3 regions of the Butyricimonas sp. DFI.6.44 genome follow, and region 2 is predicted to be linked to each of the others. Evidence: riboswitches for the same ligand, from Rfam matches in the RefSeq annotation. Region 2 holds a riboswitch; each other region holds the start of a gene.
What was found. Region 2 has a riboswitch for cobalamin ahead of L0M98_RS10235 (TonB-dependent receptor). Riboswitches for the same ligand answer to the same signal wherever they lie in the genome.
Positions count from the first base shown of each region.

Region 1: another riboswitch for cobalamin. It lies ahead of L0M98_RS09775 (ribonucleoside triphosphate reductase); the one in region 2 lies ahead of L0M98_RS10235 (TonB-dependent receptor).
Region 3: another riboswitch for cobalamin. It lies ahead of L0M98_RS09785 (DUF5074 domain-containing protein); the one in region 2 lies ahead of L0M98_RS10235 (TonB-dependent receptor).

Region 1 covers NZ_JAKNJD010000006.1:110,580-117,484, reverse strand. Annotated here, with positions in the region: gene L0M98_RS09780 (hypothetical protein) at 1-252, shown strand, start outside; cobalamin riboswitch at 508-692, shown strand; gene L0M98_RS09775 (ribonucleoside triphosphate reductase) at 791-2,932, shown strand; gene L0M98_RS09770 (anaerobic ribonucleoside-triphosphate reductase activating protein) at 2,923-3,549, shown strand; gene L0M98_RS09765 (ABC transporter substrate-binding protein) at 3,595-4,392, shown strand; gene L0M98_RS09760 (potassium channel family protein) at 4,393-5,061, opposite strand; gene L0M98_RS09755 (TrkH family potassium uptake protein) at 5,232-6,905, opposite strand, start outside.
Region 2 covers NZ_JAKNJD010000006.1:234,162-246,340, reverse strand. Annotated here, with positions in the region: gene L0M98_RS10245 (LruC domain-containing protein) at 1-1,127, shown strand, start outside; gene L0M98_RS10240 (aminopeptidase C) at 1,198-2,409, opposite strand; gene L0M98_RS10235 (TonB-dependent receptor) at 2,583-4,925, opposite strand; cobalamin riboswitch at 5,034-5,235, opposite strand; cobalamin riboswitch at 5,415-5,621, shown strand; gene L0M98_RS10230 (TonB-dependent receptor) at 5,675-7,903, shown strand; gene L0M98_RS10225 (sirohydrochlorin cobaltochelatase) at 7,914-8,837, shown strand; gene L0M98_RS10220 (PepSY domain-containing protein) at 8,842-10,320, shown strand; gene cobJ (precorrin-3B C(17)-methyltransferase) at 10,571-11,977, shown strand; gene cbiE (precorrin-6y C5,15-methyltransferase (decarboxylating) subunit CbiE) at 12,107-12,179, shown strand, end outside.
Region 3 covers NZ_JAKNJD010000006.1:117,990-124,894, forward strand. Annotated here, with positions in the region: gene L0M98_RS09785 (DUF5074 domain-containing protein) at 22-1,491, opposite strand; cobalamin riboswitch at 1,657-1,865, opposite strand; gene L0M98_RS09790 (PKD domain containing protein) at 2,048-3,067, opposite strand; gene L0M98_RS09795 (DUF5074 domain-containing protein) at 3,075-4,415, opposite strand; gene L0M98_RS09800 (TonB-dependent receptor plug domain-containing protein) at 4,464-6,485, opposite strand; gene L0M98_RS09805 (DUF5074 domain-containing protein) at 6,496-6,905, opposite strand, start outside.

The DNA of each region.
Region 1 (6,905 bases), 130 kb from region 2:
TTAGACGGTATGAAAACCTCTTCTCCCGAAGACCTCTGGATGGGCGGCTGGTACGAAGCCTACGCAAGTTATTGGTTAGGCTGGACTGACGCAACGACAGTACCGGATGGATTTGATTATTCACAATATCTAGTTGCTCAACGTTCATTAGCAAATAATTCTTGGGATGCTTGGACGTTCTCCACGATTAATTCGGCAGAATACAATGTTGATCCCAGACCGGAATTATTGAAAGCCGCACCCAATAATTAAGAAAAACAATAGCAGGATAATACACTTATAAAAAAGACCGACCGAAAAGTAAAATTTTCGGTCGTTTTTTTTTTACACAAATCAATTCAAACCTAAAGAAAAAAAAACTACATCAAGCAATCAAGTTCCATATTTTTGAGCCAACAATTTTCAAAAACAAAACACATTATACTTATTATAAGCACAATAGAAAACATCAATCCCAATAAAATTATTTTATTTGAAAACCACTATTGAAATACAATTATTTTATCATACATTTGCCATGCATTCGGTTCACTCCGGTGACGAACAGGGAAGCAGGTGAAAATCCCGCACTATACCCGTAGCTGTAAGCTCTATTCAACGCTTGAATCAATAATCCACTGTCACGCTGTCGACGGGAAGGAGATTCAAAAGCGAGAGTAAGTCAGAAGACCTGCCGATTGCAAATAAATTGGAGCTTTCGGGTGAAAAGCGAAAAAGACAATTCTCTGCCATACACGATCTTTTCTCGTGTTTCCCCCGAAGTATTTTTTTAATTATTAAAATTTTAATCATGGAAACATCAACCACGTTCTCAAGAATCGTGAAACGCAACGGGGAAATTTGCGATTTCAAACCGGAAAAGATTGAACAAGCTATTTTTAAGGCAACGAGAGCCATCGGACAGCCCGATCGTAAAACGGCACGTGCCCTGTGTGACAAAGTCGTGCAAATTCTTGCCGCAAGCACACCGGAAAAGGAACTCCCGCACGTGGAACAGGTACAGGACACCGTGGAGCTAGTACTGTTCCAGCACGGCGACCTGCAACTGATGAAAACGTACTTGCTTTACCGCAAGCAACACGAGCAAATCCGAAACTCGAAGACCTTACTGACAAATATAGAGGTAATGGATAATTACCTGTCATTGAGCGATTGGAGGGTAAAAGAGAGTGCCAATTCCTCGTACTCGCTGCAAGGACTGAATCAGCATATATCCACGCAAATCACATCCAATTACTGGCTGAGCCAACTCTACCCGGAACGGGTATCGGAAGCGCACAAAAGCGGGGCGTTGCATATCCACGACTTGGGATTCCTAAGCGTCTATTGCGTGGGATGGGACTTGAAGGATTTACTTACCGTCGGATTCCGGGGAGTGGAGGGGAAAGCGCAAAGCAGCCCGGCAAAGCACCTTCGCACGGCTCTCGGACAAATCGTGAATTTCTTCTATACCATGCAAGGCGAGGCCGCTGGGGCACAGGCTTTTTCTAACTTCGACACGTTCCTCGCCCCCTACATACGCTATGACAAGTTGAACTACAAGCAGGTGAAACAATGCTTGCAGGAATTCCTGTTCAACTTGAACGTACCCACCCGTGTAGGATTCCAGACACCGTTTACCAATATCACGATGGATCTCGCCGTACCCGATTTCTTGAAAAACGAACATATCGTGCACGGGGGTGAAATCAAAGAAGAGGTGTACGGGGATTTCCAAGCCGAAATGACGATGCTTAACAAAGCGTTCGCCGAAGTGATGAGCGAAGGGGATGCTTCCGGCAGCCTGTTCTCGTTCCCCATCCCGACGTACAATATTACCCCGGACTTTGACTGGAATAACCCGGAGTACGAGGGCATCTGGGAAATGACAGCAAAATACGGTATTCCTTATTTCTCCAATTTCGTAAATTCGGACATGAAGCCGGATGACGTGCGCAGTATGTGTTGTCGCCTTCGTCTGGATAAACGGGAACTCATGAAACGGGGCGGCGGTTTGTTTGCAGCGAACCCGTTGACCGGATCGGTAGGTGTGGTCACGATCAACCTGCCCCGCTTGGGATATGAAGCCGCATCGGAAGAGAATTTCTTCCAACGCCTGCAACACTTGATGGAAATCAGCAAGGAAAGTCTGGAAATCAAGCGCAAAATTATTGAACGCTACACGGAAAAAGGGCTGTATCCTTATTCCAAATATTACCTGCGTTACGTGAAAGAGCGTTACGGGTGTTTCTGGAAAAACCATTTCTCGACGATCGGTATCAACGGCATGAACGAGTGTTGCATGAACTTCCTCGGGGTTCCTATTTCACACCCGGACGGGATGGGATTCGCACAAAAAGTGATGCACTTTATGCGAGATATACTGGCACAATTCCAAGATGAAACCGGTAATATCTATAACCTTGAAGCCACTCCGGCGGAAAGTACCTCTTACCGATTCGCTTTGCTCGACACGACCGAATATCCCGATATTATCGTTGCCAACCAAGAACAATTCAAACAGGGTGCCGATCCTTATTACACGAACTCCACGCATCTGCCCGTGAACTTCACGGACGACCTGTACGAGGCACTCGACCAACAGGACAAATTACAAACGCTGTACACGGGTGGAACTGTTTTCCACGTGTTTACCGGAGAACACCGCACGTCCGCACAAGCGGCTAAAAACATGATTCGTAAGGTAACGGCAAATTTCCGCCTACCTTATATCACGCTCTCGCCCTCGTTCAGCATATGCCCCTCGCACGGGTACATCGCGGGAGAACATTTCAAATGTCCGCGTTGCGGGGCTTCCTCGGAAGTGTACAGCCGGATAGTAGGGTACATGCGTCCCGTGAGCCAATGGAACAACGGGAAACGAGCCGAGTTCGACGACCGGAAACTGTTTGACAAGAGCGTCCGGGAAAAAGAAAGAGTACTATGCGAATAGGAGGATTTGTCAAACAAAGCCTAATCGACTGGGAAGGCAAAGTATCCGCGGTGATATTCACGAAAGGTTGCAATTTTCGCTGCGGTTACTGCCACAATCCATCTCTTGTACTGCCGGAATTACTCCGGCAGACACAAGACTTAAAGGAAGAGGAGATATTCGGTTTTCTCGATAAACGATTAGGGTGGCTTGATGGGGTGGTGATATCCGGGGGTGAACCGACATTGCACGAAGACCTGCTCCCGTTTATCCAAAAAATAAAAGCTCTCGGGTTACCCGTGAAACTCGACACGAACGGGTCGAATCCGGAGATTTTACAACAACTGATTGCAGGACGATGGATAGATGCCGTGGCAATGGATATCAAATCCTCCCTCTCGCTCCCCTGCTACCGAAAGGTAAATTACACAATGACAGCCTCGTTGCTGGAAAAGATACAAGAATCTATCCGGATTATCAAAACCTCCGGACTGGAATACCAGTTCCGGACGACGGTTATCCCGCAAGTGCAAAGCCCCGAGGACATCCAAAACTTACAGGAAAAATTCTCAGGTACACACTATGTCATGCAGGAGTTCCGGGACGGGGATATTCTGGATAAATATATACACGAATAAACGAAATAATATTACTTTTACACACCCATTTTATATATCAAGATTATGCAGAAGTTCATTTTATTATCCATATTACTTATCACGGCAATCACCGGATACTCACAAAAACGTATCGTATCGCTCGCCGCCTCCATCACGCAAAACCTGTATCTTTTAGGAGCAAACGAGGACATCGTGGGATGTACCCGTTTTTGCATCACGGAACCGGCAGATTCTATTCCCGTAGTGGCTGACGCAGTGAACGTGAACATGGAGAAGATCGTGGCTCTCCGTCCCGATATCGTTCTCACCGGAGGACTTACTCCGCCTAAAGTTCTGGAAGGACTCGAACGCATGGGTATAAAGACGCTACGACTGGAACAACCCAAAAACTTCGAGGAGATATGCGAGCAATTCATTATTCTGGGAGAATTATCAAATAAAAAGACAAAAGCGGAAAGCACCGTGCAAGAGTGCAAAACACGATTGGAAGAAGCCAAGAAAAACATTCCTTCCGACAGACATCCCAAGGTATTCATGGAGATCGGATGCGACCCGTTGTATACCGCCCTACCCGGATCGTTCATGCACGACTATATCCAACAAACCGGTGGGATAAATATCGCCAAAGACCTCGACAATGCCATGATATCCAAAGAATTTGTTCTTCTCCAAAACCCGGATATCATTTTCATCGTCGGCATGGGCATCGTGGGCGAAAACGAGATTTCCAAATGGAAAGAGATCAATAGCCTCAATGCCGTGAAAAATGACAAGCTATTCCCGCTTGACGATTACATTTGCAGCCCCACGCCCATCACTTTCGTGGAGACGGTAGAAGAGTTGATCAAACTACTGTATTGATCAGGCAATTTGTATCCCGAGCTTACGGAAATTCTTCGGCTGACCGAAAAGCACGAACACGTCTTTTGTCGTGAACACAAGGTCGGCAGGAGGATTGTCCATGACCAGCGTTTTATCGGCCTTGGCATCGTAACGCTTTAACGCTACCAGCTTTAACCCGAACTCTTCCTCGAAATTGGCATCCTCTAACTTTCGTCCCACGAAAGTGGAATGTACTTCCCACTCGATAATTAAATGGTCGTCGTCCACCACGTAAGAATCAATTGTCGTACCCAACTCCACTTTCGTGGCAAAGAAATCGGCATATTCCCACTCGGGGTTTACGATTTCCGTGATTCCCATAGACGTTAAAATCACCTTGTGCACGGGAGAGATGGAACGGGCTACGATACGCTTCACCCCAAACTGCTTCAACAGCGCTATCACGAATAACGAGGTTCCAAAATCCTTACCGAATACCACGAACACGACATCCACGTCCAGCAACGGCAAGGTCTGCAACGCTTGGGCATTCTTCACGTCCAACGCTACCGTGTTCGTGATCGATTCCTTGTACAAATTGATCTTACTAATATCCGAATCGACGCCCAATACTTCATTCCCCCGCTTTGTCAACCGTTGTGACAGAGCAAGCCCGAAATTTCCCAGTCCAAATACAATACACTTCATAATAATTGAAAATTGAAAATTGAAAATTGAAAATGAAAAACATATTTTCCATTTCCGAGATTCAATTCGTTATTATATATCATTACCTTTTCCATTTATATTATCTGTCCAAATTATTATTCACGTCCTACTCTAATCATTTTCAATTTTCAACTTTCAATTTTCAATTATTAAAGTATTACCGTGTCGTCCGGGTAAGTATACAGCTTCACTTCCTGCCTGCGGATAAAGCAAGCCAGAAGGGTGAGCAAGCCGACACGACCGACGAACATCGTGAGGCTGACGATCAGTTTGCCCGCAACACTCAGATGCGGAGTCAGATCCATGGTCAATCCTACCGTACCCAAGGCGGAAACGATCTCGAACACGGCTTGGGTTATCGTGGCTGTCGGTTCCAAGATGATAATGGCGAATGTACCCAGAATAATCCAAAGGATGGAAAGCACTATCACGGAATGTGCCCGATTCACGTTCTCCCGAGTCAGTTGACGATGCGCTACCACTACCCGATCGTTTCCCGTGAGATTCGCCCAAATATTCTTCAACGCGATCACGAATGTAGTTACTTTTATACCACCGCCCGTGGACATAGGAGCCGCACCAATCCACATCAACACGATAGTCAGAAAGATTGTCGTCGGGTGCAAAATGGATATATTCACGTTATTGAAACCCGCCGTACGGGGCGTCACCGCTCCCATGAACGAGGTCGCAAATTTACCCGTCAGGGACATTCCCTCCAAGGCATTGTGATTCTCAAATATCCAGAATAATCCCGTTCCCACGACCAACAACACCAAGGTTGTCGGCAACACGATACGAGTTGTCGTACTCACGATACGGGGTTCATGAACCACCTTGTAATTCAGTCCCAACATACATTTTATCTGATTCCGGATTCCATAGTGCAGAAGACGCCCGTAATTAAACAAAATCGGGAACCCGATACCCCCGAAGATAATCAGAAACGCCAGAATAATCTGCAACCCGTACAGGTGGCGAATCAAGGGATCGTAGAGATTTCCCGGTAAAGTGGAGAACCCCGCGTTACAGAAGGCAGAGATCCCATGGAACAGGGAAAAAAAGATTTTATTCCCGACTCCCGCAACATCCTGTATCTGCAAATATACCAGATAGACACCTATTCCTTCTATAATAAACGTTGTCAAAACAATGTACACGACAGTCCTGAATATATCGCTCAGGGAAGCCTCGTTCAGCAAGTTCTTCATCATCAATTGATCGTGAAAAGAGGTCCCGCTCAAAAACGACATGGCGAAAAAACTCGTGAAGGTCATTACCCCTATACCACCGACTTGAATCAGAAACAACAAAACGACCTGCCCCATTAACGTGAACGTTCCCCCGGTATCGACCACCGTCAATCCCGTCACGCACACGGCACTCGTCGAAGTGAAAAGCGCATCCGTGAAACTTATTCCCCCGTAGGTTGCGTTAGGCAACCTCAACAATACCGCTCCCAGCAATATAATAAACAGGAAACTCCCGGCAAAAAGAACTTCCGGCTTCACCCGGCTTCGTATAACGACAAATATCTGTTTAGAGAGCTGAATAATACTGAGCAGCAATACCACCCCGTAAGTCAATATACGCTCTATCTTGAATAACACGGGGCGTTCCGTTTCAAACCCCGGTGTATCGAAATGTTTGGATAACAAGGTTAAGGCGAACAAGAAGAACAGCACCAGCACTTCTACCCAAAAACCTTTTTCCGCTCGTAACAATCTAAAATTAAACACGAACCGCAACAATCCAAGAGCTAGAAAAAGACGCATGATTTCCCGAAACACGTAATATATTTCGTGGGAATAAGTATCGGGCAT
Region 2 (12,179 bases):
AGTGTTCGCTGTGGCCTCCTTTAGAATATGGTATGCGAATGAACTTAAAATACTACGATAAAGATGGTAACGCTACAGAAACTTTTCCCAAAGGTACTACTATCGGATGGTTTATCATCAGTGATGGTTTCAATTATTCAGGAGGTGTAGATTTTTCGGGGAAATCTTACTGGTTCTCAAATAACGAATTCAATATGATGGAGGAGAAACGTTGTGTAAGTTTATATGATACAGAAACCAAAAACATCATCCTTGGATTTGAAGATGGTGATAACAGGAGCGGCGTAGATTACGATTATAAAGACGTTCTCTTTTTCTTAACAAACGAAGACGGCGATATTGATATTTCAGACAAACCGACCACAAAACCGGAGGAATTTCCTCCCGTTACGACTGTTAGAACAGGGACTCTCGCATTTGAAGACTTGTGGCCAAACAAAGGTGATTACGACATGAATGACGTTGTCATTACTTACGAAAGAAGCTTCACTGTCGATGAGAACAATAACGTTACCGAACTTAAAGATATTTACACCCCGGTACACAGAGGCGGACAAATCAAAAGCGGATTCGGGTATCAAATTGGAATTCTCACAGCCAGCGTGTCTGACGTTAAAATTGAAAATGGCGGCAGCAAAGCCGAGAATATTTTTAACAACATGGAATCAGGGCAAACGAATGCCACATTTATCCTTTTTGATGACATGGAACAAGCCGTGAAAAGCGGACCTATTACAGTGACAATAAAAGCAAAAGGATTGACATCCGAAACTATGCAAGATCCCCATTTCTACAATCCATTTATCCGTGTCAGCCCGAATAAAAACGGTAAAAACCCGATACAGGAAGTACACCTCACGAACTATCCCCCTACCGATCTTGCTGATCTGACCTATTTCGGAAGATATCAAGACCATAGTAGCCTCGACGAAGATGGCAATCTTATCGGACCGAATTATTACGTGAGCGACAACGATTATCCTTTCGCCATAGACCTACCGATAACAGATTACGTGGTTCCGACAGAAGCTGTACATATTGACGAGTTTTATCCTAAATTCAAAAGCTGGGCAAGTTCAAAGGGAGAAAAGAACCCGGATTGGTACTTACATCCCGCGAAGAAATAATAAACACCTCTCATAAATTTGTTAAGAAACCGCCCCATTACGAGGCGGTTTCATTTATAATAAACTTACATTAAATCCCTAATTTCTTTCTGATGTCCTTCGGAATCGCGTTCTTGTGTACCAGAATATCCATCGTCTTCAACGCCATATAAGGATAAGAAACGTAGAAATATCCACCGAACTTATTGTATTTATTCCATGAATTCTTCACGATAAAATAAGGGGTTCCATTCTGATCCATTGCCTTGCCGATAACGTGCATACCGTGGTCATCAGTCGTCTGGTAACGATCAAATTCCTCTTGTCGCATCTCTTGGGTAATCTTTTTCTCGGGAGCCGGAGCCAGTTTGAAAGCATCCATCGTCTGTTGTTCTTTAGGTAATTTCTCCCATTTAGCAATTTCAGCCCCGGTCATCTCTCTCGTGTCGGTCGAGGGCACCACCGCCACCCCGGCATCCTTCGTGGCGAATCCTTTCTCGCTCACGTCGGCACCCCAAACAAAGGTATACCCGTTATCAATCGCACTCTCCATAACCCGCATCAACTCGTTCAACGGAATATTGTAAGCCTTATCCCACGACCAATTGTCTTCCACCTCCAAGGCAAACTCCGTGTAGAAAGGATGGTGCGTGAATGAGGTCAGGTTCACGTAATCGTCCATGTTCAAGCCCACCACCTCGTCGGCAAAAGTCCGAGGAGTGTACTCTTTCCCCTTGTACTCGAACTTCTCGGGCTCCTCGCCAAGATAAACATCCAAAATAGCATCAAACCCTTTCTTCCAAGCCGTACTCAAACGTTTATTTCTATTCTCGACCACCGCTTCCACGTACGCTTTCAACACGGCGTCAATCTCCCCGAACACATGATTCGGCTCCCCGTAATTCAAACCCTTGAACACCTCAAGAGGCACAATCCCGTACTTCTTCGCCATGTTAATAACATCCGACGAAGCACCACCCACGGCAAAATTCAACACACCATGCAAACGCACATACTTGTCCGCCTTGTCACTGTAAGCATGCTTCACGAAATAAATAGCCGAAAGATTAACCGAATCTTTTCCCTGTCGCATCATCTCCGACTCCAGAAAAGAAGCCGTAGACCACGACCAACAAGTCCCGGCACGAAACTGATCTTTCACGGAAGTAGCGGGCAATCTCTTAATATCCGTAAACTTATACCCTTCAGGTTTCACGGTATCCTGCTTTACCGTATCTTGCGCGTAAACACCCGCATGGGCAGCAAAGACCAAAACAAATAAAAACAATACAAACTTTTTCATATTCTTATATTATAATGACTATTCTATTTTTTGACAAAAGTAGCCAATAAGTCTGCATTCTGACGTCTACCCCGCAAAATATTTCCACAGATTTCATAAACAACAAATTAGCAGGTTACAAATCAAATACTAACTTGTAACCTGCCAACCTGTAACTTTCGCCTTCGGCGAAACTAAAAAGTATATGACACGGATGCCTGATAATTCCGGGGTTTTCCCAGTACAGTTGTTTTCTCGAAATACTCCTTGTCAAACAAATTATTAATATTCAAAGCCAGATTCACATGCCCTTTAATCGTGTAATATATTCCCGCATCCATCAGCCACAACGCCGGAGTGTAAATTCGTTCCTTGATATCGGAGAACACCTTATCCTTGAAATTTCCGCTTAATTGGAACGACAAGTTCTTCAACACCCCCGTGGGAATCGTGTAATCGGCATACGCGTAAAAAGTTGTACGAGGCACACCTGTTTCACGCACATTCTTATTCTCTTCCTTGTATTTCGAGAATCGTCCGCTCTCCGCTATCTGTCGCAAACGATATTCCGCCCAACTCAATCCCGTCGTAAACCGAAGCGTCGGAAGAGGACGAACCACAATCTCAAAATCAAATCCCTTTGACATACCTCGACCTACTTGCCCTTGAATATTCCTCGTCACGGTGCTGCCGTCGACCACTACAGTAGTATCTCCCAAACTCTTCACGATATTATAGCGACTCGTGTAGAAAACTGAAGCGTTGACATCCACCCATTCATTCAACGTGTAATGCCCCCCGACTTCTGCCGAAATTCCTTTCTCCGGCTTAAACACTTCTCCGCCATCCGTGTCGGGATTGAACTCGTTCCCCTTTCTATCCAAATACATAATATCCGGATTATAGAACTTCACCACCGGATTGAAGAAAGAAGAAGCGGAAGCATAAAATGACAATTCCGGCACAGGGAAATACACCACTCCCGCCCGATACGTGAAAGCGGAAGTCTTCACTTTATTCCATTCCGAACGGTTCTCCTTCTTGTAGTCCTGTTTCCCGTCCAAAACCTTTGCTGTTGCCGTTTTATAGTTATAAAAATCCACGCGTCCGGACAACATCACCTTCCATTGGTCGCTAAATTCCATCACATCATGCAAATACACGGCATGCGTTCTATCGGTTTTCAGACTTGCAGCTGAAATTTTGGAATCCCACCAGCCTTGTACCAGTTGCGGATTCTTCAATGCCAACACAGCACCCAATCCGGGTCCCCACAAATCATCACTCCCGTACCCGTTATACTGTACAAAATCAAACGCGAAATACGACCACCCCAATGTATAATGGTGTTTCACGAATCCGGTCTCCACGTTACCTGTCAATTCCAGCACATTACTCAATTGTTTATGATCCGGGTTAAAGTTCAACGGTTTATTTCGCACCACAGAATCCAGATTTATATAGGTCGTTTTACCTTTCGAGGTATAATACCATTTATAAATAGATTCCTCCGAAGTCCGGTACCCCAATCCTTCCACGCAGCAATAATCCAAATCGCTATGGAAATAAGTAAACCTCTCTCGCAATGTCATGTTCTCGGATATCACGTGAGTGTACCGTGCCGTCACGTCCCATACTTTACGCTTCATCCGATTATTCGCATAATCATTATATATCTCGTGATAATCGGCATAAGGATGCCGTTCTCCGTTCTTCATAAAAGGCCCGGTATCCTTACCGACTTCGTACACATCATAACGCACGGTCGGTGCGGCCCCTATTTCAGTCGTGTACTTATCATCCGCGTAACTGCCACTCACTTCCAATCTCCCTACTTTGCCGACATTCGCACCTAAAACCCCATAAAGGGAGAATCGATTCGCGTTCGTGCGCCGGTAACCGTCGCCCGTGGAATAATGGATATTCGCCCGGTAATCAAGCGGTCCCACCAACTTTCCCCCGAAACCCAATGTAGCCCGTTTTTCTTCCCAACTACCATAACTAATCCGGGCATTAGCTGAAAAATCCGGTGTTACCTTCTTGCGCACGATGTTCAAAACCCCTCCCATGGCAGAATGTCCCGCCAACACCGAAGCGGGTCCTTTTATTAATTCGATGGACTCCACGGATGACAAGTCCCCGTAAGGAACATTCTGGCTAACCGTTCGCTCGTCCCGCATCCCGTCGATCATGATAAGCGCGCTCCCTTGTCCCCGGATAGAGAATCGTTGGAACGCCCCCAGTTGATTTGTCTTGTGAATAATCCCGGGCAAAAACTTCACGGCATCTTCCAGATTCACGATACCTTTACGCTCCAGCATCTGCCCGGAAAGTTTACTTACCGTTATCGGGACAAAGCGCAACGGTACATCCAACCCCAACAAATCGATACGTTTTCTTTTTTCAAGCACACTTACTTCATCGATACGAAAAATCGTATCCGTGATACTTTTCTTTTTGCGCTTGTCTTCATCCTCGGCGAAAAGCGAGCCGACACACGCGAACAGCAATAATGCCAATACAACAACTTTTTTCATACAAACTATATATTAATAATGAATAAAGCATTATTAACATAGTCTTTAGGGTAACATGAGTTTCAAGGTAAAATCCGTATTTTCCCTCTCGCTTTTTCTCCCGAAAGCTATGGTTATCATCGTTCGGCAGGTCTTCTGACTTGTTCCGGATTTTGTTGCCTTCCCGGTGGTTACACCAGTGACATTTGAAGTACAAAATCCCTTGTAAAGGAACTTACAGCTGCGGGTACAGTCCCGGATTCACACCGGATTCCCTATTAAGCGTCGCCTTCATGAGCGAAGGTTCCGCACCAAAACAGGGGCAAAAGTAATATATTTTTCTATATTATGCATTTCTTGCATGACTTTTTTATTTTCTTTACAACACTCAGATTTTCAACACAATCAAAGGAGATGTAATTTCTCTATATCCTATTTTACCACTAATCCCCCTACAAATTATTAATTAATTTTTTCCCCGTTTCATTGTATTTTTTAATGGAATCTGCATACATTCGCGGAGTCTTTGGTGATGTGTTAATATCCAATTAGCGCACAAGAGGGAAGTCGGTTAGAATCCGACACAGTGCCCGCTACTGTGATGCCCGTTTCCCCGGGAGGGGATTCAAAGAAAGGTTCTTGCACCACTGTCCTCGCGGACGGGAAGGTACTTTTCTTAGGCGTAGTCAGGAGACCTGCCAAAGCAAAACAGGTAATAGCGTATTCCCGGGGTCAGGAGTACCATTATGAACTTTTAAACTTAATCTTACATGAAGAAATTTGTAGCGCTGACTACATTATTCGTAGTAGCATTAGCGAGCATCGCTTTTGCAGAAATCACCTTAAAGGGGAAAGTTGTAGATGCCAAAACCGGTAAAGCCCTTGCCGGGGCAAATGTTCGGTTGGTGGGAACAAGCATCGGTATCGCCACGAATAACAAGGGCGAATTCATTCTGGAAAAAATACCCGACGGGACTTACACGCTTCGTGCCAGCTACTCCGGCTACGAGGTCGGTTCCATGAAAGTGAACGGAAACAAAAGTGACATATTATTCCAGTTACTCGCCACCCCGGTAAACTTGAATCAGGTCGTGGTGACGGGAACAGGAACCCACCGCCGATTGAAAGATTCGCCCGTCCCGGTAGAAGTGATTAGCGGGTCGGACTTAAGGCAGGCAGGAGTAAACTCCTTCGAGGACGCCCTCCTGTTGCTGAACCCCGCGTTCAATATTCGCCCCACGGTCATGGGCTCGTACTTCACGCTCAACGGCATGAGTAATAAATACATCTTGATTCTCGTCGACGGGAAGAAAGTGGCGGGAGATGTTTCCAACAATACCGACTTGTCGCGTATCGACATGGGACGGGTGAAACGCGTCGAGATATTGAAAGGTGCGGCTTCCGCCCTCTACGGTTCGGACGCTATCGCCGGGGTAATCAACGTTATCACCGAACAACCGAAAGACCCGATTAGCGTGCAGTCGAAAACCCGTTTCGGGGGAGAATCCAGCTTCTCGCAAAATGCCGGTGTTGATTTGAATTTCGGCAAATTTACTTCCTCCACCTCTTACCAAAGGCGGCAGATGGGCGGATGGCAATTAAACCCCAATGAAATCAGCGGCGACACGGTTATCCCCACGAGAAGTGAATCATCCAGTAAATTCCATTCCAATATTATTACCCAACACTTCACTTACGCGCCCAACGAGCAATTGAAACTCTACGCGCAAGGAAGTTATTTCAACCGGGAAGTAAATCGTCCGGTACAAGAAAAGAAAAACGACGGGGCGTACCAATACGACCTTACCTACATGGATTATAATTTCGGCTTGGGCGGAAAATACTTCATGAACGATGGAGCGTACATCTCCCTCGACCTTTACATGGACAATTACGAGTACAACAAACTCTACACAGTTGCCCAACTTGACAAAAAAGACACGACATTCCGGGTTGGGGATGAAGAATTGACCAAACGCCAAAAATATTACAACGGGAACCTGAAAGGCGTATTCCGGGTGGGCGGATACAACAAACTCACGCTCGGTACGGAATACGCTAACGACTACATGAAAAATCCCGGCAGCCTCGACGAACCGAAAGAAATCTACACGCTCGCCGTATACGCGCAGGATGAAATCCGTGTATGGAAGAATCTACAAATCCTCCCCGGTTTCCGTTACGTTTACAACGAGATGTTCAAGAACCGCTTCACCCCGAAGATTGCCCTTATGTACACGCTCGGCTCGTTCAACTTCAGAACTTCCTATGCCGCCGGATTCAAAACTCCCAGCATACAGGAACTATACTACGACTACGAGAACCGGGGAGCCATCACCATCGGGAATCCCGACTTGAAACCGGAAAAAGCGAATTATTATAACGTGAACGTGGAGTATACCGGGAAATACCTCAATATTTCCGCGAACGGGTATATCAATGACGTGAAAGACATTATCGAGAAATACGACATCGGGGCCACGGACGAAGATAAAGCCAATGGAATAAAAACCCGTAACGTGTACCACAACCTCGACAAAGCCAGCATCAAAGGTTTCGACATCTCCGTGAACAGTTACCTCGGAGCCGGATTCTCCGCCGCGGGGGCTTACAACTGCGTTTACGCTGCCGACGGGGAAGGACGCCGCCTAAGCGAATCGGTAAGACACGCCGCCACCTTCCGGGGAGGCTGGACTCACGAGTGGAACAAATACCGCCTGCACGTGAATGTCAACGGGAGAATACAAGGCTCGAAATACATCTACAAGGTAGACTCCAAAACAGGTAAAATCACCGACACCAGTGCTCCCAAGTACCAACTTTGGAACCTTGCCACCACGCATACTTTCGCGCCCGTGGGTAACTTCCTGTTTGAACTGAACGCCGGGATAGACAACCTCTTCGACTGGACGGACGACCGCCCGAACGGCGTGAACTACGCTACCCTGAACCCCGGCAGAACATTCTTCGCCAGTCTTGTAATCCGTTTCACGAAATAAAACCGATATCATGAAAAACATATTAATAGCCTTTCTTTTATTGACAAGCGTATCCGCCTTCGGTCATGGCGAAGGTTTCAAGGAATCCGATATATTCAAAACCCTCGGACCGAATGACAAAATAGCCCTTCTTATGGTTCACTTCGGGACAACACACGACGACACCCGCGTCCTCACCATCGAGGCAATCAATAAAAAAGCGGCAAAGGCATTCCCCGGCATCGAAGTCCGGGAAGCCTACACCTCCCGCATGATTATGCGCCGTTTGAAAGAAAAAGGTATCGTGAAACCGAATCCCGTGGAAGCAATGAACCAACTCATCGCGGACGGCTATACCCACCTCATCATCCAACCCACGAACATTATCGAGGGCATCGAGATGGAAGCCTTGCGCAAGGAAGTGGCTCTCTACCGCGACAAATTCAAGGACATCCGGCTGGGCAACGCCCTGCTCTACACCCCGGAAGACTACAAGGCAACCGTGCAAGCCCTTGCCGCTTCGCTCCGGGGAAAAGCGAAAGGCGATTGTGTCTTCGTGTGCCACGGCACTTACCACCCGGCAAACTCCACGTACGGGATGCTCGACTACGTGATGAAAGCACAAGGCCACAAGAATTACCACGTGGGAACCATCGAAGGCTATCCCGCCATGGATGACGTTATCCGAGAACTGGAAGCCAACAAGGCACAGGAAGTCACCCTTGTCCCCTTCATGTTCGTGGCGGGCGACCATGCCAAAAACGATATTGCCGGGGACTGGAAAGAGGAACTGGAAAAGAAAGGTTATAAAGTCAACGTTATCCTCGAGGGGCTGGGACAAAACGAGGCGATACAAGACCTGTTCATCCGTCACGCTAAATTCGCCTCTACCCACCAGCGGGAAGACATCATCGTGAAGAAAAAGAAATACGAGAAGACCGACGATATAGACTAATCACATGATTACAAGATTACTCATCCATATCCACAGGATACTGGGATTAATTCTCTGTATCCTGTGCTTCTCGTGGTTTATCTCCGGAATCGTGATGATATACCACTCGTTTCCCCGTGTAAGCCAAGAAGAACGCTTCGCCCGCCAGCAAGCCCTTGACACCGCGTCATTACCCGACATGCAAGACGCGCTCCGCCGCCTGCCTGCCGATGTCCGCCCGGGCGGCATCAGTCTCGACAACCCGGAAGGACAAAACGTGTTCCATTTCGGGAACCGGCGGAAGAGTCATGATTTATACGCCGACACCAATGCCGCGGCACCCGTCGTGAATTACGCCCTCTGTGAATGGCGGGCAAAAAACTGGTGCCCGAACAACAACATTACCCGGGTAGACACCCTGCACGCCCTCGACCAATGGATACCGCTTGCCCACAACAAACGGGAACTGCCCGTGTACAAATTCTTTTATGACGGACCGGAAGAATATCAACTGTACATCTCTTCCCGAAGCGGCAATATCTTGCAATTCACGGATTCCGGCAAACGACTCTGGGCATGGTTCGGGGCTATACCCCACTGGGTATATTTCACGGTCATTCGGGAAAACCAGAACTTGTGGACGCAATTCATGTACTGGTCTTGCTACCTCGGGATGTTCATGTGCTGCACGGGATTCGTCCTCGGCATTCGTTCCTACTGGTTGAACCGCCGGAAAGGATTCCTTCGCACCCCCTACAAGAAACCGTGGTTCAAGTGGCATCACGTCACGGGCTTCTTCTTCGGGATATTCGTCTTCACGTGGATATTAAGCGGATACATGTCCATGGCACCGCTTCCCTCGTGGCTGTTCGGCGAACAGAAACCCCGGGGCATGGTGCGGCAAGGCACGCCGGACAGGGGGACTCCCTCACCCGACACCTACACGCTGGACTATCGCGACGCTATTGCCGCCGTCAGCCGGACACACGGTCCCGTGAAACAAGTGGAATGGACGCATTACGAAGGCATACCCCTGTATAAATTGAGGACAGAGCGGGAAACCGTTACCCTCGACGCCTCTGCCGACAGCATCCGTCCCTTCCGTATCACGGAAGAAATGGTTTACGCCGCCATCAAACACCTCACCCGGGATACCGTCCCCTACACGGTGACAAAAATGGAGGAGTATGACAATTATTACATTTCCCGCCGACGCCCGCTGCCGTTACCCGCGTACAAGGTCGAACTCGACAACGAGGCGAAGGATTGTTATTACTATAACCTCGAATCCTTCCAACCCGCGCACTACGACACGAACGGACGCTGGAAACGCTGGCTCTACCGGGGATTGCACACGCTGGACATCAAGTTCCTCGTCGAACGCCCCGTGTTGTGGACCATCGTTATCTGGACACTCCTTCTCGGCGGAGCCGCCGTGTCATTCACGGGAATCGTGCTCTCGGTGAAATACATCATCCGGTTGTGCAAGAGGCGAAAGAGATAAATTCACCTCTATTAACACTTGCTTGTAAATCACCATAAGACGGCGAGGAAACAGGGGAGTTCTTTTGAAGTTCTTTTGAAGTTCTTTTGGAGTTCTTCTGACGGGGTTAGAAGAACTCCAAAAGATATTTAATAAAACACCAGAATATCATACCTTTTTCCCCGCTGTTTACTCCGGAATTTAGACCGGATTTGATTTGCAATCCAGCCGGTAAAAGTGTAATTTTGCCCGATACTTCAAAATTATGACAATGAACCAAGGAAAAATATACGTCGTCGGCATCGGACCGGGCAGTGAAGAAGACATCACTCCCGCGGTCCGTGCCGCCATCACACGCTCGGATGTGGTTGTCGGGTACAAATATTACTTCAACTTCATCCAATCCGTCATCCACCCGGGTACCGAGTGCATCGACACGGGCATGAAGAAAGAGAAAGACCGTGCCGCGCTCGCTTTCGAGTACGCCGAACAGGGAAAAACCGTTTGCGTCGTCAGCTCCGGCGATGCCGGTATATACGGCATGGCACCCCTCGTCCTCGAGATGAAACGCGAAAAAGCGAGTCCCGTCGAGGTGGAGATACTACCGGGGATAAGTGCCTTCCAGAAAGGAGCCGCGCTACTCGGCGCACCCATCGGGCACGACTTCTGTATCATCTCCCTCTCCGACCTCATGACACCTTGGGAGAAAATCGAACGCCGGATAGAGGCAGCCGCCTCCGCCGACTTCGTGACTGCCGTCTATAACCCGAAAAGCGAAGGACGCTACTGGCAACTCCATCGCCTGAAAGAAATCTTCCACCAATACCGCTCACCGGAAAACCCTGTCGGTTTCGTGCGTCAAGCGGGACGGGATGAACAGGAAATCAAGATTACCACGATAGCCGACTTCGACCCCGAGGAGGTGGATATGTTCACCATCGTGATTATCGGCAACTCGCAATCCTACACGTGGGACGACAAAATCATCACTCCCCGCGGCTATTACCGGGAACAGCGCACCGACGAAGTGGGCATCGGGCAGGAAATCATGATGCGCAGCTTCCGCACCATCGAATCGGAATTACAGAATAAAGATATACCCCTCGGGCGAAAATGGGCATTGCTGCACGCCATCCACACGACCGCAGACTTCGACATGGAGAACATCCTCTACACGGACGACAACGCCGTGGAAACCCTCCACGCCCTCTTGCACGATGGGAAAACACGCACCATCGTTACCGACGTCACCATGGCAGCTTCCGGCATCCGCAAGGGAGCCTTGGAGCGGTTGGGCATCGAGGTGAAATGCTATCTCTCCGACGAACGTGTCGCCGAAATGGCATCCCGCCTGAAAATCACCCGCACGCAGGCAGGCATACGTCTTGCCGCGGAAGAACACCCGGACGCCCTTTACGTGTTCGGCAACGCCCCCACGGCACTCATGGAACTATGCAAACTCACGCGCCTCGGCAAAGCACACCCCGCCGGAGTTATCGGCGCACCCGTGGGCTTCGTCAACGTGCGGGAATCCAAACATATGTTGAAATCGTTCACCAACATCCCGAAACTCATCATCGAGGGACGCAAAGGCGGAAGCAACCTCGCCGCAACACTCGTCAACGCCATTCTTTGCTTTGACGACGCGGAAGGACTGCGACCGGGAAGGGACGTGTAAACAATTGAAAATGCAGAATTGAAAATTGAAAATGACAATACTGCATTTCTAAATTATAACCGATAATTGAAAATTGCCATGAAGTTTTCCTTCATTTTCAATTTTCAATTTTCAATTTTCAATTATTTTATGAACTTTACAATTATAGGAATTGACGACAACGGACAACAGGAGTTCTCCCGGGAAATACTCGGGCTTATTT
Region 3 (6,905 bases), 120 kb from region 2:
GTTTTGATTGTTTTAAATGATTTACTTGAAGTTATAGGTAAAGAATACATTAGCAGGATAATCCGTGTAATTTGCGTAATCACGACTTATTCTGGCATAATTTTCGCTCTCGGGATTAATGCGGCTGAAATCAAAAATCGTGATATGGTTCGTGTGGCGTTGTGAGCCAATTCCCTTTACCGTGTTTAAAAAGACCTCTCCCGTGATAGGATGAACAGCACAAGTATTATATACCAATGGCTTACTCGCGTAGTTCCCTTCCCAGAAATCAGAAGAAGCGGGAATCCAATTTTTGGCATCAATCATGTATTTTGTTTCATTTGTACTGAAAATGTGACGATAAATTGTTGTGGTCGTGTTGCTGATATATATCGTATCTCCCTTGGCAGTGATGTTCGGTGCGGCAGGTTGCGATGCTCTGATACGCAAAAGTGAGGCTGCTTCACCTTCCAATTGATTTTGTGCTAATATTTCATATGATTTCGGGTCGATTTTGTAGATAATACCGCCTTCATCCGAGGCCCAAAGGTTTCCGTCTGTGGCTTTGATTAGCCCGGAAATCTGTTTCTTCCCGAATGCAATTGTATGTGCAACCTCGTTTTTGCCTCGTTCGATAACTATGACCGTGTTTCTTCGTGAGGCAAATAATTTTCCTTCTGCCACAGCCATGGTATTTTTCCGGGCGCCTTGGGTGCCTTTGATTAGAGTCGCTCTGTGATCATTTGCCACTGTTGACGGGTGCATTAGGAAGATGCCATTCCTATTATCACGTATATAGATATCGTCATCTCCCAATACGGCAATGTGTGTTGGCCAATACGAGAAAGTGGTATCGATTACTTGCACCATCTTTCCCTCGTCTTCATAATAACTCGTGTCTATTCCTAAGATAAAAGGATCATGAAAAGAACGTTCTTTTTTTAATGTTTCAGCATTGCAAATGGTTAGAAAACCACCCCCGTTTCCTCCATTTTGGGATACGATATACATTTTGTTGTTTTTGATATATAGGTCTTGGCACACATCTCCTAAATACTCGCCGTTCACCTTGTAATATACATTAGGGGTAATATCTCCTTCCGGGCTGATGTAAATCAACGAGCCGTGAGTCGTAACTAACCCTTCATTCAGTATAAAAGTCCCGTTTTTATACTTACCGGGATTCACGGTAATCGTTGCGGTTTTGGTCGTCGTGCCGTCTGAATTTTTTGCGGTCAGGGCTAGTTGGTAGGTGCCGCTGTTTTCTGCTTTGAACACGTATGTGTCACCTGTCGAAACCTCATCGTTGTCCAGTGCCCAACTAAACGTGTTTTCCAAAGCATTGGTAACTTCCGCCCTGAACACGATGGAATCCGTCAACTCCATGGAATAATTCCCTTGCGCGAAACCCACGATGGGCAGGGTTGGGATGTAGTCATCATCATCACTACACGCGCTAAACAACGAGATCATCAATCCCCACACGATAAAAAAGAAATACAACTTCTTCATAACTGTTTTTTTTGAATTAATTTTATATATTAAAAAACGCAATAATTAATTCATACCCATGTATCCCACGTGGATACAAACATTTCTGTTTGTAGGAAAAAGATGGCGTCAAATATCGACTTGTAAACGGTACTGGCGTTTATGTTCTCCTTTCCCTTTGAACATGAAACATATTAGCTTGTGGCAGGTCTTCTGACTCGTTTCCTTCTCCGGGGCTTCCTTCCCGTCCCTCGTGTCGGGGACAGTGGATAAAGTATGCCCGGGAAGTATAGTGAAACTTACAGCAGGGGATTCTGTTCAGGATTTGCACCTGATTCCCTTTTCATCCCGAAATGCGATACGCGAATCGGGACACCACTCACTTCCATTATTCTTCGCGAAGATAGAGGAATGATGTTAAATAATCAAGTATTTTTTTTATTTTATATTCAAATCGCACTCCTTTTAGTCTATTCTTAAAATGTATTGATGATGTGGAAGTAAAAAAGCTCCCGGATTATTCGGGAGCTCAAGTATAAAATTATTTTTTAGTTAAGTATTTTGGAATATGCTATTGCTATTTGATGCCTGCTGCTTTCAACAAGCGGGGTATGGGTAGGATATTTTGTTCCGCATCATTAATCGGGGAGAATGTCCATGCATCCCAGCACTCGTCTTCCAGTTCCCGGTTACTGGCGTAGAAATTGGAATACTCGTACTCTTCCGCTTCCAGTACGGCTTCCCCGTATCCCAACCAGTAGGATGCATAAGCCACGTACCAGCCACCCATCCACCAGTCGCCTTCGCTGGTAACCCTGACGTCGTCAATGTTATCCTCTTGCTTTTGCACGTATATGCCATCCGTGAAATCCGCTTCTGTCAAAGAAATCCCCTTGTATTCTCTTTTGTCGTGCTCGAAATCATCGCTTTCAATCGAGATTTTCCCGTCACCGTTGCCGTCATAACCGAACCCCTTGATAGTAGTCCCTAGGGCATCGCTCGAAACGATGACGAACAAGCGGGGAGCACTCTTGGCAATGGCTTTAATCATGTCAAATCCCGTGGGGGGTATCTTCCCTTTTTGCGGTTTATTCCACTTGTATCCCCACGCCCGGAAAAAGACATCCTCGTCTGCCGGGTGCAATAAATCCTCCACCTCCGGTTTTACCCATTGTATCGCCAGCACCGAGCGGCAATCGCCTTCGCCCGTCCAGTTTTTGACATCCGAGATTTTGAAACCGTCCTGTACCGTGATATACGTGCTGTCCGATGCCTCGCCCAAGATGTTGGATGCCGTCACCTTGATTTTATACTCTCCCTCTGTGGCGGACGAGAACTCGTATATCGTGTCTGTTGATGTTGCCTTCCCCTCCACGAACCATTGCAGGTCAGCATGCGTGGTGTTGATGATATTCGCTCTTAATCTTACTGCTTTCGCGGGAAGAATAGCATTTTTCAAGCTCAAGTTCTGTACAGACACCTCCGGTGCGGTAAGAGGCATCTCCGGTTCATCTTCTCCGCCATCATTATCGCTACAGGAACTCCACATTCCCGTGATAGCCAGAATAGCTAATATATAAAATAAATTCTTTTTCATGAACCGTTTATTCAAAATTATAAGTGAAGAATGTGCCGGCGGGGAATGCCGTGTGATTTTCGTAATTTGCACTTAATTCTGGTTCATCCCCGCTAAAGTTGAATACACTGATGTTATTAATCTTGTAGTCTTGGCCGTATCCTTTTATGGAATTTAGATAAACTTCTCCGGTAATCGGGTGAACAGCGCACGTGTTGTAAATGATACCGACGTTGTCGACCATCGTTTTGGCATCCACCATTAATTTCGTTTCTCCCGTGCTGAAAATATGACGGTAAATTGTTGATTTAAGGGCACTCATGTATAGCGTGTCCCCTTTGGCTGTAATGCTGGGGGCTGCTGCGTATGATGGGTTCAGAAGGCTTTTTGCTTCCTCTGATACAGTGCTGCTTCCTAGTTTGGCGTATGTTTTCGGGTCAACTTTAGTGATTTTCCCGGATGCATCGGAAACCCAAAGATTCCCGTCGGATGCTTTAATTACACCGGAAACATTCCCGTCAAATTCAATCGTATTGCTAATTGCATCTTTACCTGCTTCAATTACGACAACCGTGTTTTTTACTGTGGCAAAAACTTTCCCGTCAGCAACAGCCATTGTATTTTTCCGAGCACCCTTTGTGCCTTCAATAAGAGTGACGGTTCCGCTTGATGGTTGAAATCTTTTTATTCCATTATTGTCACGTAGGTAAATGTTATCATCTCCTAGTACTGCCACGTGGCTAGGCATACTCACCTGTCCGTTAAGTTCTTCCTGAAATTTTCGCTCCCTTTTCAATGTTTCTGCATTGAGGATGGTTAAAAAGCCTCCGTCATCACCCCCGTTTTGTGAAAGAATATACATTTTATTGTTTTTGATGAATAGATCTTGGCTTTGCTTTCCCAAGTCACCTCCGTTTTCAAGGTAATAGGCGTTATCTGTCACCTCTCCTTTAGGATTAATGAAAATTAAACTCCCGGGACTGCCCATGGGTGATTCGTTTACGATAAAAGTACCATACTTGTATTTCCCGTGAACTTCGATTGACGTGGAAGCGTGATTGCGGCTATTTGTAGTGTATGCTATAACAGAAACATTATAATTACCAATACTTTCTGCCGTGAAGGTATAAATAGAATCTGTTGCCACTTTTTCCCCGTTTACAAACCACTCCAAACTTGTTTCCGTTGGGTTGTCAACTTTGGCTTTCAGTACGATAGATTCCATCGGGAGCGTCGAAAAACTACCACTCTCGCTTTCGATGGTTACGGTCGGTGGTACGGGTGTCCAGTTATCGTCATCATCACTACAAGAACTCAAGAATCCTACAAATATTCCCAAAAATAAAAGTGCTAAATAAAACTTCTTCATAATTCTAATTTTCATCATGTAATATTATATAACTTGTTTATTCTTCCTCTAAAATTCCCACATCAGCGACACGAGGCAGTTTCGCAACGGCATCGGGTAGTACTGCGTGGATTCGTAATAAGTGTCCAGTAGATTGTCCACCCGTATCTGCGGGGTGAGGCTCATCCCGTTACGGAACTCGTGACGGTAGCCTGCCAATATATTGTGTACCGAATAGGGGTCAGTAGCGTATGCTTGGTCGGTCGTGATAAAGCGTCGCCCGATGTAAGTCACTTGCCACGAGAAAAAGGCTCCCCGGTAATCGGCGGCAACCCGCACGTTCCATTTGAAGCGTGGCACGTAAGGAATCTGCTTCATGTAAGAGCCGTCGTCCTCGTGCTGTTTCTTGCGGGTACGGGATTGCGACCAACTGTAATTACCGGATGCGTTCACCTTTAAATCCCCCATCTCGTATGTCAGCTTCCCGTACAGTTCCACGCCTTCCGAGCGCACGTTGCGGTGATTCTGCGGCGTCCACACCCATTGATTCCCGTCCTTGGGCAACCATAGTATCCAGTTGTCGATATACATCAAGTAGCCCGATACCTCTGCGTCCAGCGATAACCCCCGGTACAAGTGTTTCCGGTAAGCCACGGAAGCGTCATACGAGTACCCGTCTTCCGGCTTCACCTCCGGGTTGCCTCCCGGTCGCCAATAGAGGTCGTTCATGCTTGGGAACCGATAGTTGTAAGCCATATTTCCCTTTACCTGCAACTCTTTTTCCCACAGGTTGAATACCACGCCCGCCGACCACGTGGATACTCCCCGGCTATCGTTTTGCTCGAACATATACTGCCCGTTCAGCATCATCCATTCCACTGGGGTCCACAACGCCGATGCCTGCCACGACAGCACGTTACGGTGATGGTGGAATGGCGGTTCCACCACCGGGATATCATAATCCACGTCGCCCAGCGTGTATTTCGACGAGTCAATATCAATGTAACTGCTCACCCGTATCAAATCGTGCGAGTAAGTCAGGCTTGTCCCCAGCACGAGATTTTCCCGCGGGGTACACGTGTAGTCTGCAATGCCTTGCCACGTCTGCGATTGATTTTTAGTACCCTCGGGGTCGAACATCCCCCCGGCGTACCATTTGTCGTACTTCTGCCGGTAGTACAGCCACGCCGCTTTCACGTGCAGGGCGTGTATGCCCCGGGTGAAATCCACGCCTACGTATGCCCGGAAATTCGTTTCCCGCTGTTTCTCGTGTGATTGGTTCACCACCCCAAGCGCGGGGGGCAACATCCGTTCGCCCTCTTGATACCATGCTACTGCCGTCAACCGGGTGTAGTGCGACAACCGGAAATAACCTTCTTGCATTGCCGCCCATTGCGTGTAATCGGCATCCTGCCGTTTCTCGCGGAAGGGGACGTTGGTCAGAATCTTGTTCAAATAAGTATAGTTGTTATCCGAGTGCTGGTAATACAGGCGGGTTTTGAAACTTGATTTCTCTCCGCCTGTGTTTACTTGTGCCCCCGTGGTGTACGTGCCGTAGGAACCGTACTCGCCCAGCACTTTCCCGCTTACTCCCTTTCGCCAATCTGGGTCGGTGAATAGGTTGACACTTCCCCCGATGGCTCCCGTCCCGTTCTTCACGTGGCTGCTCCCGTAATACAAGTTGATATTGTCCGTGAAGAAAACCGGGATTTGCGAGAAATCGAACGTTCCCGACATCGGCGGCGTGATATTGATGCCGTTCCAGTTCACCCGTGTTTGCGAGGGACTGGCTCCACGGAAGGAGGCGGTCGACAAGGCTCCCATCCCGAGGCTCTTGATATAAATAGCCGTGTAGTCCGTCAGTAACTCCGCCAACGAACGGGTTTTATTCGCTTGCATGATTTCCGGGTCTATGCGGCTAACCTTCGCCCCGGCATTTGCCTCGTTGGCGTGTTGGATACGTTGACTCACCACTTGCACCGTGTCGAGAGTCCCGTGCATCGCCACCGAATCCCGCCGCTGTGCCTCTGCCTGCATCCCGCCGCCCAGCGTGAAACAGGCACATAATCCTATCGTTATTTTTTTGAGCATAATCACTGTTTTATTGTTGATACCCGGGGAAATACACTTGTCCGGGATAAACACCCACTTTGTGGCTTACCCTTCTCCCGTCTTTCAGGTAATGACGGATATAACCTCTTTGTGCCGTGTAATCCAAACAATCGCACAGGTAAACGTCGCCTTCGGGGCTAACCGCGAACCCGTACATCATACCCACGCCCGGCAGGTCGTAATAATGTTCGAATTCACCCGTCGTCACGTTCATTCGGTACACGCTCTGTTGTTCTTTTTCGCCCTTGGCGTTTTCTTCTGTCGCACGGGTTTTCACGTTGAAGTATATCCATGTTCCCGTCGGGTCGATATCCGTGCGGTTGTAATTGATATAGCCGATAATCTCGCCCGGGGTCTGTGAATTCGGGTCGCCGATGGGGAGGGTGTACGATTTTACCA